DNA from 2 places in the Paenibacillus sp. FSL P4-0081 genome. Region 1 is predicted to be linked to the other one. Evidence: riboswitches for the same ligand, from Rfam matches in the RefSeq annotation. Region 1 holds a riboswitch; the other holds the start of a gene.
The links. Region 1 has a riboswitch for cyclic di-GMP ahead of P40081_RS37205 (choice-of-anchor A family protein). Riboswitches for the same ligand answer to the same signal wherever they lie in the genome.
Positions count from the first base shown of each region.

Region 2: another riboswitch for cyclic di-GMP. It lies ahead of P40081_RS34465 (flagellar assembly protein A); the one in region 1 lies ahead of P40081_RS37205 (choice-of-anchor A family protein).

Region 1 is NZ_CP009280.1:617,274-623,281, reverse strand. Features, by position in the region: gene P40081_RS02740 (alpha/beta hydrolase) at 1-177, opposite strand, end outside; gene tnpB (IS200/IS605 family element RNA-guided endonuclease TnpB) at 390-1,511, opposite strand; gene P40081_RS37205 (choice-of-anchor A family protein) at 1,816-3,678, opposite strand; cyclic di-GMP riboswitch class I at 3,760-3,849, opposite strand; gene P40081_RS38910 (choice-of-anchor A family protein) at 4,354-6,008, opposite strand, start outside.
Region 2 is NZ_CP009280.1:8,082,745-8,088,752, forward strand. Features, by position in the region: gene P40081_RS34445 (ABC transporter permease) at 1-292, opposite strand, end outside; gene P40081_RS34450 (ABC transporter ATP-binding protein) at 289-1,098, opposite strand; gene P40081_RS34455 (ABC transporter substrate-binding protein) at 1,112-2,125, opposite strand; gene biuH (biuret amidohydrolase) at 2,180-2,863, opposite strand; cyclic di-GMP riboswitch class I at 3,383-3,476, shown strand; gene P40081_RS34465 (flagellar assembly protein A) at 3,579-5,204, shown strand; gene P40081_RS34470 (DMT family transporter) at 5,272-6,008, opposite strand, start outside.

The DNA of each region.
Region 1 (6,008 bases):
TTCCGCCCCTTCCCCCCACGAAGCTCCGGCTACCGGCGGGTCCACCTTCAGATCCGGCGTCTTGCCCAGGAATTCCTTGGGCGCCCGCTTAATAGCCACTCCATAAAAGTAAAATCCGGCATAAGCCAAAATCCCCGTGATTACAACCAGCACTACTAGCAGGTATATACCCCACATAACGTTCACCCTTTCAGTAAGCAACCATCCCTTTGAGGAAATGTGTATTCTTGCTTTTGAATTCTCCCCCACTTAGCTAACGCTTGAAGTGGCGGATTCTTGCGAACAGAAGAGTACCCTCTTCTTATGGAGCAAGCGATCCCTGCGTTCCCGCAGTTTTACATTTTTGACGCAAGTGAAATGTTGAATTCTATCGTTTGGTTAGGTGGCGGTTAAACCGCTACTTGTTCAATATTGTGAGCGGCGTTTTCGTCACGGTCATGGATCGTCCCGCAGGCCGTACATGTCCATTCCCGAACGGACAGGTTCTTCACCTCGGGGTGGATCGTGCCACACACATGGCAACGCTGACTGGTCGGCTCAAACGTGTCGGCGATCCGAAGATTTCGTCCATACCATTTCGCTTTATACGTCAGCTGTCGCACCCACTCGCCCCAAGACGCATCAGCAATGGATTTTGAAAGCTTGGGGTTCTGAATCATATTCGCCACACGCAGATGTTCGATACTAATCGTTTGGTTTTCACGAATCAGTCTCGTGGTCAGCTTGTGGAGGAAGTCATTTCGTTTATTGGCAATGCGTTCGTGAATACGAGCGATATGCTGCCTTGCTTTCTTCCAGTTGGAGCCGCCCGGAGTACGCCGAGCCATCCGCCGCTGCCAAAGCGCCAGCTTGTTCTCGTATTGACGGTAAAAGCGAGGATTGGCGATATGTTCCCCGTTTGAGCATACTGCATATTCTTTCAAGCCTAAGTCGATGCCAATAGGTGTATCCACTTGGGGCAGAGGGTTCTTTTGAACTTCGCAAACGAGCGAAACGAAAAATTTCCCGCTGGCGTTTTTACGAACGGTAGCGGACAATATCCGGCCTTCCAGCTTCCGGGAGTTTGCAAAACGTATCCAGCCGACTTTTGGGAGCTTCAAGCGACTGCCCTCCATGGCGATATTCCCGTTGGTGAATTTGGTCGTGTAACTTTGAATCGGATGCTTTCGGCTCTCGAAGCGTGGCGCTTGATTTTGCTTCTTGAAAAAACGATCAAAGCTATCCGCCACATGACGGGCAGCCGACTGCAAAGCGATGCTATCGACTTCTTTCAGCCAGTCGTATTGTGCTTTTAAACCGGGGAGTTGTGTTGCACAAGCGTGATAAGACAAGCCTTTTCCCGTTTCCGCATACCTTTGATTCCAAGCTTCCAAGAAGTAATTGAACACAAAACGGCAGCAGCCAAACATTCGACGAATGAGTTGCTTTTGCTCTGTATTGGGGTAGATCCGATATTTATAGGCTTGATGAACCAGGGGTTTCGAAGAAACCTCCTGCGCAGACACGAGCATGTGCAACACCTCCTTTTAGTGATCTCATTCATATTATAGCACATATGTTCGTCTTGAAATCGAAAACTGCTGATTCATCCCCACCCTATCGAGGGTGGAGTATTCTCAGCTTTTTTAGATAAATAATTTGAGCATAGTATAGCATGGTATCCGTCCAACTAAAAACACTGCCGTCAGTCTGCGCTGCCTGGTGTGTGTAAGTAGTGAGCTACGAATTGAATGCGCTCCCCGTATACAAAAAGACTGCTTCCCGGAGAATCTCTCCGGCAGCAGCCCTCATCCAAACACAGCGGCTTAATCATAATCATTTGCGCTTGTTCACTCTGGCAGTTCTTCTAAGAAGCAGGCCCAGACCGGCAAGAGCAACACCCGTAATATAGTACGGCGCAGGACTTGATTCACCCGTCTGCGGCAGGGTTTGCTCTGCAGTCACACTGCCCAGAGGAATCTCGTCATCGATAATGATTTCTTCAGGTGCCGGTCCTGCTACAGGTGAAGGTCCAGGTGCAGGAACCTCCACAACTGGCTGTAGCGCTGTTGTTGTCAGCACCGTCACAACCGGTGATGCTGCCGGCCCGAGAGGAACCGGGTCATCAATAATAGTCGTGTCAGTATCAGTCACAATAGTCCCAATCACTGTCGGAGCGGTTGATGTCGGAAATACGAAGCTTGGGACAAAGACGCTCGTGCTGGTTGCTGTCGGTGCTGTTGTCGGTACAGCGGTCGGCACTGTTGTCGGCGTTGCCGTTGGTGCCGCTGTCGGTGTTGCCGTTGGTGCCGCTGTCGGCGTTGCCGTTGGCGCTGTTGTTGGCGTTGCCGTTGGTGTCGGCGTTGGCGCTGTTGTCGGCGTTGCCGTTGGTGCCACTGTCGGTGTTGCCGTTGTCGGTGTTGCTGTTGGCGTCGCTGCCGGTGTTGCCGTTGGTGCCACTGTCGGTGTTGCCGTTGTCGGTGTTGCTGTTGGCGTCGCTGCCGGTGTTGCCGTTGGCGCTGTTGTCGGCGTTGCCGTCGGTGTCGGTGTTGCCGTTGGCGCTGTTGTCGGCGTTGCCGTCGGTGTCGGCGTTGCCGTTGGCGTCGGCGTCGCTGCTGGCGTTGCCGTTGGCGTCGGCGTTGCCGTTGGCGTTGGCGTCGCTGCCGGTGTTGCTGTTGGCGTTGGCGTCGCTGCTGGCGTTGCCGTTGGCGTCGGCGTCGCTGCTGGCGTTGCTGTTGGCGTCGGCGTCGCTGCTGGCGTTGCTGTTGGCGTCGGTGTCACTGCCGGCGTTGCTGTTGGCGTCGGAGGATCTTGCCCCTTATAAGGAATATGGTGCGATTCCCCCGATCCTGAGAGCGAAGCTCCGATCAGATTCCCGTTGATTTGACCATTATTAAATTGAATAGAGGCATATGGAGCCAGCACAGATCCCAGAACTCCGATACCTTCGATTTGAAGACTGGTCGCTTGACTGAAGTTATATAAAACTTTACTGTTCATAGCGTTATCCTTATTTCCGTTACCATTAATTCCAGTCCCCATATTCTTCATAGTTACTGTAGTACCGGAGATATTAACTATAGCTGTTGAGCCATCAGGAATCTTAATTCTCAACTCATTTGCACTAGACAGCTTGCTGCCGTCTACAGTAAATATGTTAACACCCGAATTTGTACCTTCCAAAAAGAAATTACCGGAGTTGGCAGTGGTAACCCCATTAACAGGCTGAGAAGCAAGCTGTTGAGATTTCTCTCGGAGCAAACTGAACTGGGCTGCAAAGTCCACAACATTTATTTGTTGTTGTAAGCTTCCTGTCCCCCCGCGCGGGCCGCCGCTGCCGCTATAACTCCCCCCGTAGACTACATCACCCACGGTTTCTCCCTGGGAATAATACAGATTACCACCGGCGATGAGAGAGTAGGCTTCCTTCGTTTCCTCACTAGTAAGACTATGTCCCACAGAATAATTAACATTTAAATTCACGTTTCCGCCGGCAGCTAATCTACCTTCAATATCACTATGTTTAACATCAACATCTCCCAAGATGAACACATTATACTTGGATGTATTGCCCGGCAAAGAGTTGCCCTCGGCTTTAACTGAGGTGCTCCCCAGTGAAATAATTCCGCCGCTTCCCACAATCAGAACTGCTATAAGTCCGAACACCGTAAGACGTTTGAATTTTTTTAATTGGAACATACAGCTCACCTCACAGTTAATATAGATATAGGCCACATTTATATAACAAAAAAAGACCGCCGGAAAGAGGATTGCTCTCTTTACGGCAGTCGGACGATCATTGCGCTCCATCGCGCTTTAGACTCCTGGACTTTGCGTCCCGTCCTTTCGAACGGTTTGCGTTTATACGTCAGTGGAAGATTAGGTTGTGAAATTATGTACTAAATCAAACTTTTATACTAATGTCTATGACATTCGTTACTTTGGAACTATTTTTAGTTTATCCGCTATCAGGGCTGATTGTCAATGAAATCCTTTGAAACATCTGGTAATAGATTATATCTGCTGATTCATTCCAAAGCACTGTTACAAAAGGTTTTTTTAAAGAATCTATAGCTTTTTCACCTAAATCCCGATCCTCTCATCGCCCTCGATGGCACCTACAAGAATATTTTGGAACCATGTATAAAGAACTAATTTAAATATTGCAAATTTTAATATAAACACGAGGGCCCATGATCGTAAAGACGCACCTCTTTCTCCTTAGCACATTTTCTTTTACGAGGAAACATAATAACAAATGTATATCCCACATAAAAAAGACTGCTTTCAGGAGAACGTCTTCTCCCAAAGCAGCCTTTTCCCGATTTAGCGGTGATATCGCCAGCCTTTCGGAAAGGATCTTACGGATTGCATTTATTTACGTTTATCTGTTCTGGATCTTCTGCCGAGGAATATTCCCAATCCTGCAAGGGCTAGACCGACTAAGTAATAAGGAGCCGGACTGGACTCACCAGTCTTCGGGAGCGCGGCATCCGCAGGTACATTGCCTAACGGAATCTCTTCATCAATGATTGTCACAATCGGCGTTGAACTTGGTGTTGCGCTTGGGCTTGGCGTTAGGGTTGGACTTGGTGTCACCACTAACGGCCGAGGTGTTGCTGTTGCCACAGGGCCCAAAGGCAGCGGATCATCAATGATCATGGTATCCGGATTTACAATATAGCCGATTATTGGAGTCGGCGTTGGCACTACATTAATAAAGACGGGCGGTGCAGACGATGGCACTGGTGCCGGTGGTAATGTCGGTGCTGGTGTTGTTGTTGGTGTTGGTGTTGGTGTTGGTGTTGGTGTTGGTGTTGGTGTTGGTGTTGGTGTTGGTGTTGGTGTTGGTGTTGGTGTTGGTGTTGGTGTTGGTGTTGGTGTTGGTGTTGGTGTTGGTGTTGCCGTTGGTGTTGGTGTTGGTGTCGGCTCTGGCGTTGGTGTTGGTGTCGGTGTTGGCTCTGCCGTTGGTGTTGGTGTCGGTGTTGGCTCTGCCGTTGGTGTCGGTGTCGGTGCTGGTGTTGGCGTTGGTGTTGGCTCTACTGTTGGTGTTGGTGTTGGCTCTGCCGTTGGTGTCGGTGTCGGTGCTGCCGTTGGCGTTGGTGTTGGCTCTGCCGTTGGCGTTGGTGTTGGTGCTGCCGTTGGTGTCGGTGTTGGATCTGCCGTTGGCGTCGGTGTCGGTGCTACTGTCGGTGTTGATGTTGGATCTGCTGTTGGTGTTGGTGTCGGTGCTGCCGTTGGCGTTGGTGTCGGCTCTACCGTTGGTGTTGGTACTGCTGTCGGTGTTGGTGTTGGATCTGCTGTTGGTGTTGGTGTCGGCTCTGGCGTTGGTGTCGGTGCTGCTGTTGGTGTCGGTGTTGGATCTGCCGTTGGCGTCGGTGTCGGTGCTACTGTTGGTGTTGGTGTCGGCTCTGGCGTTGGTGTCGGTGCTGCTGTTGGTGTCGGTGTTGGATCTGCCGTTGGCGTCGGTGTCGGTGCTACTGTTGGCGTTGGTGTTGGCTCTACCGTTGGTGTTGGTGCTACTGTTGGCGTCGGTGTCGGTGTTGCCGTTGGCGTTGGTGTTGGTGCTGCCGTTGGCGTTGGCGTTGGTGTTGGTGCCGCTGTTGGCGTTGGTGTCGGTGCAGCCGTTGGCGTTGGTGTCGGTGCAGCCGTTGGCGTTGGTGTCGGTGCTGCCGTTGGCGTTGGCGTTGGTGTTGGCGCTGCCGTTGGTGTTGGTGTCGGTGCTACCGTTGGCGTTGGCGTTGGTGCTACCGTTGGCGTTAGCGTTGGTGCTGCTGTTGGTGTCGGTGTTGGTGCCGCCGTCGGCGTTGGTGTTGGTGCTACCGTTGGTGTTGGTGTCGGTGTTGGTGCCGCCGTCGGCGTTGGTGTTGGTGTCGGTGCTGCTGTTGGTGTTGGTGTTGGATCTGCCGTTGGTGTTGGTGTTGGTGTTGGCTCTGGCGTTGGTGTCGGTGTCGGTGCCGCTGTTGGCGTTGGTGTCGGTGCAGCCGTCGGCGTTGGTGTTGGCTCTACCGTTGGTGTTGGTGTCGGTG
Region 2 (6,008 bases), 960 kb from region 1:
TCTTAAGGGCAATAGCGAGCGGGAACATCCCCTTCTCAATCGGCTTGGAATGAACAAAAATAACTGCAGTAATCAGGCCGAGTATGTTAGCGAGCATGAATCCGGTCAGGGATTCACCCAGGGTAACCAGCGTATGGGACCACAGCGAACCGTCGATGGCCGAGACCACCTGGGTTGGAGAAGGCAGCAAATACATCGGAACCGACAGGAGCCGTACGGCCAGCTCCCACAAGATCAGGAAGCCGAGCGCAAAGGTGACCGGGTACAGGCTGTCCTTGAGTTTGGCTGTCATAGATGCTTCACCCGCTTTCTCAATTCCTTGACGGTCCGGTGGAATTCCGGCAGCTCTTCCATTCCCGCTTGACGCGGTGAAGGCAGCGGTACCGGAATAATATCTGTCACCCCGGCCGGCCGGGGTGACATCATCACCACCCGGTCCGACAAAAGCACGGATTCTTGAATAGAATGGGTAACCATTACAATGCTGCTTAGACTTGTCTCCGGACTCTCCCACAGACGCAGCAGCTCAAAGTTCAGCTTCTCGCGGGTCAGTTCATCCAGCGCACCGAACGGCTCATCCATCAGCAGCACGGTCGGATCGGCGGCCAAGGCTCTGGCAATCGCCGCCCTCTGCTGCATTCCGCCGCTCAGCTGATGCGGGAAGTGGTTCTGGAAATCCTGCAGGCCGACCAGCCGCAGGGCACTTTCCGCCTTTTCACGCGCTTCCTTTTTGCTGAATTTCTTCTTCGGGCCCAGCTCAAGGGGCAGCATGACATTCTGCAGGGCACTGAGCCATGGCATCAGTACAGGCTTTTGAAAGACCATGCCCAGCGACAGGTCCGGGGAGGAATAGGCAACCTCCCCGCCTCCTTCCGGGCTTAACAGCCGCAGCATCAGCCGCAGTGTCGTTGATTTCCCGCAGCCGCTCGGTCCGAGAATGGAGATGAATTCATTGCGGTATACGTCAAGACTGACATTATCAAGCACAGGCACATTGCCGAAGGAAAGAGAGCAATTGCGCAAGGAGAGCATCGTGTCCCGGGTACCGGGATTCTTCACAGGGGCGGAATCCATCTGTTCTTTCATCGCTGTTGTCATACCGGTTCCCTCCTTAATTCAAGTACTCATTGGTGAACAATGAGCCAATGTCCTGCTGCTTTTTCACAAAGTCCAGATCGATAAGATTCTGCTGCAGCGTCTCCCACGCCGCCTCATCCATCGAGCCGAGCGGAAGCTTCTCCGGCTCCAGCAGCGGAATGCTGGCCTTCATCATGCTGATTTCATGCGCAAGATCAAGCTTTTCTCCGTATTTCAGGCCGAATTCTGCCGCTTCCTCAGGATGCTCCATCGCATAATCCCAGCCCTTCATGGAGGCCTGTACGAAACTCCGGACCATTTCCGGATCCTTCTCAATCACGGACTCCGTGGTAAACAGGGTGTCGGCATAGAAATTGATGCCATAGTCGTTCGGGTCGATAATATTGACTTCCTTGCCCTGCTCCTGCACAGCCAGCACCTCATTAATTACATATCCGGGCCATGCCTTGACCTGGCCGGTCAATAAGGGGCTGAGATCATATTTGATCGGCATCTCTTCGATTTGCGAGGTTTCGATGCCCGCGCTTTTCTCCATAGCACGGAAGGTCAGCTCTTCATTGCCGCCGAGCTTGATGCCCACCTTTTGGCCGACAAGATCTTCCATTGTGGTGATACCGGATTCTTTAAGCGTGAACATTACGAACGGGGTTTTGCGGTATATCGCAGATAACGCCTTAACCGGTACGCCTTTTTCTCTGGCAATAATGATCTGGTCAGCACCGGTTACCCCGAACTCCTCACTGCCCGAAGCGACCATCTGTACCGCCGGAAAATCCGAGCCTCCCGGCCGAATCTCCACATCCAGCCCCGCTTCCTTATAGAAGCCCTTTTCAACTGCGGTATAGAACCCGGCAAACTGCGCCTGATGAATCCACTTCAACCTCAGAACAACCTTCTTAAGCTCACCGGAGCCTTCCGCCCCCTGTCCCTCAGCCTTGCCGGTATCCGAATTGTTGCCGCAGGCTGTAATGAGCAGCATTAGTGAAGTGAGCAGGATAAGCGCTTTGGTTCTGGACTTGTTCCACATGGTGATTCCCCCGTTATGATGTTATTTGGAATACTGGTCATTCGTAATTCGTATTTAGAATTGCTCCAGCGCCTTCAGCACCGCTTGCGAATCACTCACACTGCCGAAGACACCGCCCTGCATTTTGACCATATTGAGCGCTGCCAGGTGATTGGCATAATCCGTAGCACCCGTGCAATCCTCCAGGATCAGACATTCATAACCGCGGTCATTGGCTTCGCGCATCGTCGTGTGTACACAGACATCCGTCGTGATTCCGGTCAGAATCAGATGGGTAATCCCTTTATTCTTCAATATTAAATCCAGGTCCGTAGCATAAAAGCTGCCTTTACCCGGCTTGTCAATAATGTGCTCTCCCGGTATAGGTGCCAGTTCATCAATGATCTGCCAGCCGCGCTCGCCCCGTACGAGAATCCGTCCCGCCGGTCCTTCCGAGCCGATCTCAGCACCGGTCTGTCTGCTCCGCCACCGTTTATTCGCCGGCAGATCGGACAGATCCGGCTTATGGCCTTCCCGGGTATGGATAACGGTGAATCCGTTAATTTCCCGGATGCGTGCCAGCAGCCGCCCAATCGGCTGAATCGCTCTGGATGTTAATGAGAGGTCGTAGCCCATTCGCTCCACGTAACCGCCTTTGCCGCAAAAATCCGTCTGCATATCGATAATCATCAGTGCCGTCTTCGCCGGATCAAGGACGCCGTCATAGGGCCAGGTGTAAGGTGCTGCTGTAATCTGCATGGTTCATGCTCCCCTTCCAGAATTCAATGCATGTATTTAATGTTATGTTTATTAACATTAATTTTATATTTCCTGCTGTTTGTTAGATTATATTACAACAAATTTGCAATGTCTTCGTTTTTATTACGAAATAATGCGCTAATTGTTTGTGTTATTCTACATATATAACATAAACATTACATATAAACCCCGGATTAACCCTATTCATATATTAAAAAAAGCCGCCCAACGCAGGCAGCCTCAGCAGCAGTCCGTTCTCCAGCTCAAAGATCCGGCTGTTCTTGCAGAGCAGACTCCTCCCATAAGCTGTAAGCGCTGGGAAACCAGTTTTTCAAGCAATATAGAGCTGCACATTTCAAGATTATTAATAAATTGGCAGAATACAGTTGAAAAATAGCTCCTTAAGTACTAGAATTAAGCTTGTTTGCAGAAGTTCCTGCAGCGCAGGAACCAGTTATGACCTTTTTTGTCGATTACAGTCGATTGAAATCGCCTCATGCTGAGTGTATATCATTGATCTATTTCTAAAGGCAAACTTCCTGAAAGGGTAGGACGCAAAGCAATGGGCCTAAGAATGCTGAGAATCCGCGTTTATGGTCGCCAGGCTGCCAATAGAGACCACGTAAGCCATCAGTCACCGGGAGATCCCCCAGGCTTTATGATGCTCTTTTCTGTACGAATGCCATTGATTATACGAAAAAGCGAGGTTAAGATAATGCCGCAGCAATTCATCGAACCAACCCGATATGATTTCGTGGAATCCTTGATGCTTGAACGGACCGGATTCCTGGATTCTTTCTCTGTGGAGGGCCGGACTTCCGGCGGGATGAATGGAGATAAGGATGGAATTATCCTTGTGCAGAATAATCAGATCTTCATTACTCCCCCGCTCTCTGGCGGCAAGCCCGCCCGGATCTCCGCTGTTCATCCTGTAGTGCTGAAGATCAACTGGAAGACCGTTACAGAGCCTACTGAGGTAACCTCAGCGGATCATATTACCTGGGAAATTTGCGAGAAGCCACAGTATCAGATTACGGTTTCACCTGACAAGCTCAAAGTGCATTTCACCTTGTACCGTGCAGAGAAGTACGCCTGGAATCTGGTCAATTGCCCGGCTTCCTTCGAAGCCGCAGTCCGGGCTGAGCCTAACCGGGCGATGCTGCTGTCCACGCTCACCATAGAACAGATTCTTTCTTCGCTGGATAACCGCTCCATTCTGCGGAATCTGAATATCCCGGCCCTATACGCCGAACTGAACAACCCTACATATCTCCCTGTCTGTATCGCAGAAGGGAGAGCCCCGCTGCCCGGCAAGAAATCAAGGCTGCAGCTATCCCTCCCGGAGCATACGCTCACAGGCAATGGAATGCTCCGGGAGGGACGAACTGCGGAAGCTGCAGATTCCTTAGATTATCTGCGGTTTCCGGGAGCCCCCTTCGCCAGAGAGGGAGAGGTATTCGCCCGCAAGCTGCCGCCCGAAGAGGGAATTCCCGGATTCGACGTAGAAGGAGGCATCTTGCCTCCACCTCCACCGCAGGATATTTATTTCGCAGCCGGAGACAATGCACGGCTGCTTCCAAACGGGGAGATCGCGGCTCTGCGTACGGGCAGACCCCGCATCTGCGGAGACTCCGGCAGCGTCACAACCTGCGATTTCCCGGACCTATGCCTCATCACCAAGGAAATGGCGGCAACAGCCCGTGAGATTATGTTTGCAGGTGACATCGTCGTACCCTCAGATATTGAAGGCCCTATGTGTATTGAGGCGTTAGGGAATGTGTATATCTACGGCAACGTCTGCCAATCTACAATTACGGCTACAGGCAGTATCTATATAAGCGGTCAAGTAACCGGCTGCAGCCTGCACACCGGACTTGCCGGGGTACACCAGCACCGCCTGCACCGCTTCTCCAGTCTTCTGCTGACTGAAGTTGGCGGACTGCGGGAAGCCGCCCGGCTGCTGGCCAAGAATGTAGAATCCCGCCAGCAATCCGTGAAATACGGTCTGGTGGTTATGCTGCTGCTGGAGGATAAGTACAGCCATATAGAGTGCCTGATTAGCGATCTTAAATCCGCACTGCTGTGCATGGAAGGGGCCCCCCAGCCCGGTACGGATCAGCTCAAGCAGATGCTGGAGGTTTTTACCCATCCGGGGCAGTTCACCGAGTTTATCACTGACAGTGTTCTGAACAGCTTCTCCCGGCTGCTGCGTAATCTGTGTGAAGACATTGAACTGCTCCAGGAGGAGCATGTCTTCATTAATATCGCCCGTTCCCATAACAGTATCCTGGAGTCCGGCGGAGAACTGATCCTGCGGGACGCGGACGCAGAAACGGTCTAAGCCTGCTGTAATGTAACCCCTGACAAACATAAACGGCTGCCCCTCTTCTGAGGGAGCAGCCGTTTGTTTATTCCTTACCCAGACCGGGTACCGGGGTCTGCAGGACACTCCCGGCATTCCGGCCCAGCCTGACATTCACCAGAATAATGCTGCTCACAATCAGCAGCATACCGATGACCAGATTCAACGTAATCTGTTCATGCAATAAGACTACACTGGAGCCGATGGAAATCAGCGGAATCAGAAAGGTGAACGAGCCTACCTTGCCGGCCTCTCCTTCATTGATCAGCTTGAAGTATACCAACCAGCCCAGCGCAATCACGAAGACCGCGATGAACAATGTATTTATTATAAAAGTACTACTCCAGCTAATATCCGCCCAGCTCTCCGAAGCTGAGCCTGCCGCCAGCAGGATTACCCCGCCGATCATGATCTGCATCGCGGTCATCCACAGCATATCTACTCTGGCTGCATTGCGTTTGGTATAGACCGTAGCCAGCGCCCAGCTGAGTGCACTGGCCAAGGCCAGCAGTACGCCTATAGGCGAGATACTTCCGGTTAATCCCCCAAGGCTTAACGAGGCTACCCCGAGGAAGCCGATTACGAGGCCGGCGATCTTAAGCCCGTACATCCGCTCGCCCAGCCAGATCCAGGCAAAGATTCCGAGCAGCACCGGCTGCAGGAATACAATGGCCGAGAATAATCCGGACGGCACATACTGCAGGCCAATCGTCTGGAAGCCATAGTAGAAGACGATACTGAGGAATGCTGACACCAGATAGACGGGCCAGAGCTGGCGCAAAT